Regions from separate parts of the Hydrogenophaga sp. BPS33 genome, predicted to be linked through region 1. Evidence: predicted binding sites of a transcription regulator. Region 1 holds the regulator's gene; each other region holds the start of a gene.

What was found. The regulator LexA, encoded in region 1, represses DNA repair genes until DNA is damaged. The targets are predictions, from matches to a motif close to ACTGTATNNNNATACAGT.
Region 2: F9K07_RS10445 (DNA topoisomerase IV subunit B) is a predicted target of LexA. The motif match lies at 899-916, and genes of this name have one in related genera.
Region 3: imuA (translesion DNA synthesis-associated protein ImuA) is a predicted target of LexA. The motif match lies at 1,225-1,242, and genes of this name have one in related genera.

The regions. Positions count from the first base shown of each region.
Region 1 is NZ_CP044549.1:3,066,915-3,069,177, forward strand. It holds gene F9K07_RS14145 (D-2-hydroxyacid dehydrogenase family protein) at 1-404, opposite strand, end outside; gene F9K07_RS14150 (hypothetical protein) at 520-891, opposite strand; gene lexA (transcriptional repressor LexA) at 1,039-1,716, opposite strand; gene F9K07_RS14160 (asparaginase) at 1,857-2,263, shown strand, end outside.
Region 2 is NZ_CP044549.1:2,234,794-2,237,056, forward strand. It holds gene F9K07_RS10440 (MFS transporter) at 1-779, opposite strand, end outside; gene F9K07_RS10445 (DNA topoisomerase IV subunit B) at 941-2,263, shown strand, end outside.
Region 3 is NZ_CP044549.1:3,754,254-3,756,516, forward strand. It holds gene F9K07_RS17530 (Y-family DNA polymerase) at 1-428, opposite strand, end outside; gene imuA (translesion DNA synthesis-associated protein ImuA) at 367-1,209, opposite strand; gene F9K07_RS17540 (aminotransferase-like domain-containing protein) at 1,349-2,263, opposite strand, start outside.

The sequences.
Region 1 (2,263 bases):
GCTTGCTGCCAGGCGCCGTGCTTCAGGTTGGACACGTATTGCGGAATGCGGCGCATCGAGGTCATGATCAGCGCCCAGGCGAGCTCTGCCGTGGACACTGGCGAGCCCACGCCCTCGGCCACGGCAATGCCGCGCTCGGTGCACGCGGCCACGTCCACGTGGCTGCCCACTCGGCCGGTCTGGGCGATGAGCTTGAGCCGGGGCAATTTCTCGATCAGCTGGCGCGTGATCACGGTGCGTTCGCGGATCAGCACGAGCACGTCGGCGTCGCGCAAACGAATGGACAACTGTCCGACACCTTTGACGGTGTTGGTGAAAACTTTGGCGGGAAAGGCTTCCAGCTTTTCGGCACAACGCAGCTTGCGCACAGCGTCCTGATAGTCATCAAGGATCACAATATTCATGGGGCCGTATTGTGCCTGCCCATGTTGTGGCTCCCTGGACGGGTCCAGGTAACAAAACGCGCCGAACCGCACCATGCCGCATGCGCGTATGCGGCGAGCTTGGCCCCTCGCTGCGTTACGCGACCCGTGCAGCGCGCCTGTTTTCCTGGTCCACCAGGCGATCAAGTTCGGCGCAGACGTCGTTGATCCGACCCGAAATGACCAGCCGCACGCCCGAGCGGTGGACAGGTGCAACGTCGGCTTGGCGCAGCACACGCACGCGGCTCAAGGAAGATGCGGGAACCGGCGCGGCAGCGCACGCCGGGTCGATCGAGGTGCCACCGGATACACGCCGTCCCAGCCAGCCCGCCTTGGCGAAGCGCTGCACCGCCCGCGTGACCAGCGGCTCGTTGGCAGCAGGCGTGCTTCGAATGGATGGCGTGGGCAGCCAGCAGTCGATCAACTGCAGAGGCGCGCGCCAGGTGTTGGTGGTGAAAAGCTTTCCCATGTGAAACTCCATCGTTGGGGTTGAACACAGGCAGGATTGCAAACAAAGGCGCCTTGGCAGGGATGTGTCCATCAACGCGGAATGCCATCCAGCAATCCGCAGGACAAAACGCCCGCCACCTGCCAAGGCGACTCTGGCCGAAGCCGGTCAGAGCTGGAAACTGTTGCGGATCAGGCCCACGGCAAGGCCTTCGATTTCGAACGGCTCTCCCGGCTCGACCACGATGGTTTTGTAGTCCGGGTTCTCGGCATGCAGCTCGATCAGGTGCTGGCGCCGCATGAAGCGTTTGACGGTGACGTCATCCCCCAGGCGGGCGACCACGATCTGGCCGTTTTTCGCCTCCTTGGTGGATTGCACGGCGAGCAGGTCGCCATCCATGATGCCGATGTCGCGCATGGACATGCCGCGCACCTTGAGCAGGTAATCGGGCGTGCGCTGGAACAGGCTGCGTTCCACCTGGTAGGTCTGGTCCACATGCTCCTGCGCCAGGATGGGCGAGCCGGCGGCGACACGGCCAATGAGGGGCAGCACCAGCTGGCCCAGGCTGGGGATCGGCAGTGTAAGCTGGCGCCCGCGCGAGTCGTTGATGGATTGCAGGTCTTCGCTGCGCAGGCGAATGCCGCGCGACGTGCCGCTGACCAGCTCGATGACCCCCTTGCGCGCCAGCGCCTGCAAATGCTCTTCGGCCGCGTTGGCCGACTTGAAACCGAGCTCGCTGGCGATTTCGGCCCGGGTGGGCGGCGCGCCGGTGCGGGCGATGGCACTCTGGATCAATTCCAGAATCTGCTGTTGCCGTGCGGTGAGCTTCGGTGCGGTATGGGGCATGTCAAACATGGAGACCTCGTTGAAAACGTGGGTGCCAAGGGGTGGATTGCCTTGTGGATCAGCCGGTGCGCCGCTGAGCGGGTGGTACCTGTTTGCTTATCCAGTGGCTGTATTTTTAACCAGTTTCAAAGGATTGGCAAGTGTTGGATGAAAACCGGGGCCAGCGGCTCGTGATACTGGGCACCGGCGGCACGATCGCTGGCCGGGCGGCCCAGTCGGGCGACAACGTGGGCTATGTGGCGGGGCAGGTGTCGGTGGCTGACTTGGTCGCGGCGGTGCCGGCGCTGGCGCACCTGCCGTTGGTGGTGGAGCAGGTGGCCCAGATCGATAGCAAGGACATGGGCTTGCCGGTCTGGCAGGCCTTGGCACGCTCGCTCGCGGCCCATCTGGACGATCCTGCCGTGTCGTCCGTGCTGGTGACGCACGGCACCGACACGCTGGAGGAAACCGCGTTCGTGCTGCAGCAGGTGCTGCAGCCCAGAAAACCCGTGGTGCTGACCTGCGCCATGCGCCCGGCCTCGGCCTTGTCGCCAGACGGTCCGCAGAA
Region 2 (2,263 bases), 830 kb from region 1:
TAGCTCGCCACCTGGGGCGACAGGCCGTTGTCCTTGAGGTAACTGGGCATGTGCACGCCGATGAACACCACCTGGAAACCACAGACGAAATAACCGGCCATGAGCAACTGGAAGCTGCGGTAGCGAAAGGCTTCGCGCAGCGCCTGCGCGATGGTCTGTTCCCGTTGCGCCGGCGCGCCCGCGGCGAAGCCCGGTTCGCGCAGGCCCATGGCCAGCGGCACGACCAGCAACACCACCAGGCCCAGCACCAGCAGCGCCTGCTGCCAGCCGATGCCGCTGATGAGCCAGCCTTCGACCGGCACCATGAGGAACTGGCCGAAGGAGCCGGCCGCCGCCGCCACGCCCATGGCCCAGGAGCGCTTCTCGGCCGGGATCTGCCGCCCGATCACGCCATAGACCACGGCATAGGTGGTGCCGGCCTGCGCCGCGCCGATCAGCACGCCGGTGGTCAGCGCGAACGTCAGAGGGGTGGTGGTCAGCGCCATGCCGGCCAGGCCCAAGCCGTAGAGCATGGCGCCGACGACCAGCACGCGGAAGGCGCCGAAGCGGTCGGCCGCCATGCCGGCGAAGATGCCGCACACGCCCCAGGAGAGGTTTTGCAGCGCCAGGGCGAAGGCGAAGTTCTCGCGCGTCCAGCCCTGGGCCTGGGTGATCGGTTGCAGCCACAGGCCAAAGCCGTGGCGGATGCCCATGGAGAGCGTGACGATCATGGCGCCGCACACCAGCACCTGCGCGGCGGACAGGCGGGGTGGCATCGGAGAGAGGGGGCTGGTCGGCATGCGGGAACTGTAGCGAAGACCGATGGGCTTTGCCTGTCGCGGGCATGCCGCGCCCGCTTGATTTTTTTTGCCACCAATGATGAAGCCCGCGCATCGCTCGCCCGTGGAGAGATGCAAGGTCTGTATTTGCATACAGTCTTCGGGACATACAATCCGCCCCCATGGCGACCCAAACACCCAACGAATACTCCGAAGGCTCGATCCGCGTCCTCAAGGGGCTGGAGCCGGTCAAGCAGCGGCCGGGCATGTACACCCGCACCGACAACCCGCTGCACATCATCCAGGAAGTGCTGGACAACGCGGCCGACGAGGCCCTGGCCGGCCACGGCAAGAAGATCAAGGTCACGCTGCACACGGACCACTCGGTGAGCGTGGAAGACGACGGGCGCGGCATCCCGTTCGGCCTGCACCCGGAAGAGAAAGCGCCCGTGGTCGAACTGGTGTTCACCCGCCTGCACGCGGGCGGCAAGTTCGACAAGGGCAAGGGTGGCGCGTACAGCTTCTCGGGCGGCCTGCACGGCGTGGGGGTGAGCGTGACCAACGCGCTGTCCACCCGCCTGGAAGTGACGAGCTTTCGCGAAGGCCAGGTGGCCAAGCTGGCGTTTGCGGCTGGCGACGTGGTCGAGCAACTGGTGGTCGTGCCCAAGGGGGCAGACGATCGCAAGCAGGGCACCACGGTGCGTGCCTGGCCCGATGCGAAGTATTTCGAGTCCGCCGCGCTGCCCATGGGCGAGCTCACCCACCTGCTGCGCAGCAAGGCGGTGCTGATGCCGGGCGTGAGTGTCACGCTGGTCAACGAAAAGACCAGGGAAACGCAGGCTTGGCTCTACAAGGGTGGCCTGCGCGATTACCTGCAGCAAACGCTCAATGGCGAACCCGTCATTCCCCTGTTCGAAGGCGAAGGCTTTGCCGACAGCGGGCACGACAGCTTTGCCGAAGGCGAGGGCGCGGCCTGGTGCGTGGCCTTCACCGAAGACGGCCAGCCGGTGCGCGAGAGCTATGTGAACCTGATTCCCACCAGCGCCGGCGGCACGCACGACAGCGGCCTGCGCGACGGCCTGTTCCAGGCGGTCAAGAGCTTTATCGAGCTGCACGCGCTGCTGCCCAAGGGCGTGAAGCTGCTGCCCGAAGACGTGTTCGCGCGCGCCAGCTATGTGCTCAGCGCCAAGGTGCTCGACCCGCAGTTCCAGGGCCAGATCAAGGAGCGCCTGAACTCGCGCGATGCCGTGCGCCTGGTCGGCAGCTTCGTGCGCCCGGCGCTCGAACTGTGGCTTCACCAGCACGTGGACTACGGCAAGAAGCTGGCCGAACTCGCCATCAAGGCCGCGCAGTCGCGGCAGAAGGCGGGGCAGAAGGTCGAGAAGCGCAAGGGCTCCGGCGTGGCCGTGCTGCCCGGCAAGCTCACCGATTGCGAGAGCCGCGACCTGGCGCACAACGAGGTGTTCCTGGTCGAAGGCGACTCGGCTGGCGGCAGCGCCAAGATG
Region 3 (2,263 bases), 690 kb from region 1:
CGCGGCAGCGCGCACACGTCACCGAGCGTGCGGCAACCGATGTGTTCGAGTGTGAGCCGGTGCGCCAGCACGGCGCTCAGCGTGTCCATGGGCAAGGGATCGAGCCGCTCGGCCAGCGGTGAACGCAGGCCGTTCTCGATACCCGCGCGCGCCAGCGCCAGCGCGGCCAGGCCGTTGGGCGCCCAGGCCAGGCGCTCCACGCCCAGCGCGTGCGCCTCGGCCTGCACGCGCTCGCGCAAGGCCCGCGGCCCACCGAACAGGCGCACGCTGGCGGCCAGTTCCATGAGCACGGCTTCGTCGGCCAGCGCCACGCGCGGTGTGAACTGCAAGGCCCAGACCGCCAGCGCGCGCTGCGCCACCACCGCTTCAGTGGGCGGGGCTGCGGTGTCGCTGGTCGAAAGGCTCGGCAGGAGCGCGCACCACAACATGGCCGTTGCCCTCCTTCGGGTCTGTGCGCAGAGGCATCAGCCGGCTCGGCTGGCGCATGCGCGGGGTGAGAACCTGGGCCAGCGCGCCCGGCACCGAGGCCAGGCGCAGGGTCTGCTCCAACGGCGGCCCCTTGCGCTTGACGATGTCGACGTGCAGCGCCCAATCGAGATCCACCCGGGCCTGCAGGCGCAGCGGCGCGGCAGATGACTCGCGCAGCGCCGCCACCGGCCGGCACACGAAGACCGGCGCCTCGAAGCTGGTGGCCAGCACCTGCAGGCGGCGGATCTGCGCCGCCTTGGCCCGCGGCAGCCAGGCCACGAGCGCACCGCAGGCCTGGGCCTTGATGAGTTGCTCGGTCGACCACAGGCGCTCGGCCGTGGTGTCGGCCTGCACCCAGACCAGGTGGCGCTCGTCCAGGCCCTCGAAGCGCAGGCCGGGCGGGTGCGGCGGCAGCGGCGGCCCCAGCAGCACCACCGTCTGCCCGGCGGCACAGATCGGGCGCAAGGCCGGCGCGAGCAGGCGCCATTCCAGAATGCCGCCAGGGGCACAAAGGATTTCGGTCAGCCCATGGCCGGGCCAGCCGCCCCCGGGCAGGTGCGCGTCGAGCGCGGCAAAACCGCTGGGCCAAACGGCAGAGACGGGAGCGCAGAGCTGGTCACCACGCCACAAGGCCGACGCGACGCGCGCCGGCCAGCCGCCTGAAAACAGCGGCGTTGCCGGGCGAACCGGTGAAGAGGCTGGGGACGGCTGGTCCTCCTGCCACAGAGGGGCGGGATACATGGCTGGACTTAAAATACTGTATCTATGTACAGTATATAAAAGTCCAACGCCTGTCCAGCAACGTTACAGCGCGGGCAGCCCTGGAGGCTTGCTTGGCTCTTGACGAGGCGCTGACCGCCCGCCTCCAGCCTGCACGCAGTCAGCCCACCGCATGCCCCAAACGCCCCACCCCCTCCTCGATCTTCTCCAGCCCCACGGTCGCAAAGCTCAGGCGCAGCGTGGCGTGGTCGGGGTTGCAGGCGTAGAACGGTGCGCCCGGCACGAAGGCCACGCCCTTTTCGATCGCGCGCTTGGCGAATTCGCCGCCGTCCTTCACCTTGCCACCCGCGCCCGTGAGCCGCGCCCAGACGAACAGGCCGCCTTGCGGTTGCACGAACTCGATCGCGTCCCCCAGTTCGCGGCGCAGCGCGTTGCCCATGGTGGCGGCGCGCTCGGCGTACACCTGGCGCACCTTGGCCAGCGTGGCGGGCATGCGGCCGGCCTTGAGGTATTGCGCGGCCGTGGCCTGCGCGAAGGTGCTGGTGTGCGCATCGCTGAACTGCTTGCACATGGTGGCCTTGGCCAGCAACTCGGCCGGGCCGACCATCCAACCCACGCGCAGCCCCGGGCTGAGCACCTTGCTCAAGGAACCGCAATGCACCAGGCGCTCGCGGCTGCCCGGCACCGTGTGGCTCAGCGCCAGCAGGCTGGGCGGCGGCGCGGCGCCGAAGTACAGATCGCCATACGGGTCGTCTTCCACGATCAGGGTGTTGTGCTTCACCGCCATCGCCAGCACGGCCTTGCGGCGCTCCAGGCTGAGCATGGCGCCACTGGGGTTGCCGAAGGTGGGAATGAGGTAGACGAACTTGGGCTTGTGCTCGGCGATGAGCTGTTCGAGCACGTCGGCCTTCACGCCGTCGCCATCCACCGGCGCGCTGATGAGCTCGGCGCCATACAGGCGGAAACACTGGATGGTGGCCAGGAAGGTCGGGCCTTCGACGATGACCTTGTCACCCGGGGAAATGAGCGTCTTGCCCAGCAGGTCCAGCGCCTGCTGGCTGCCGGTGGTGACGAT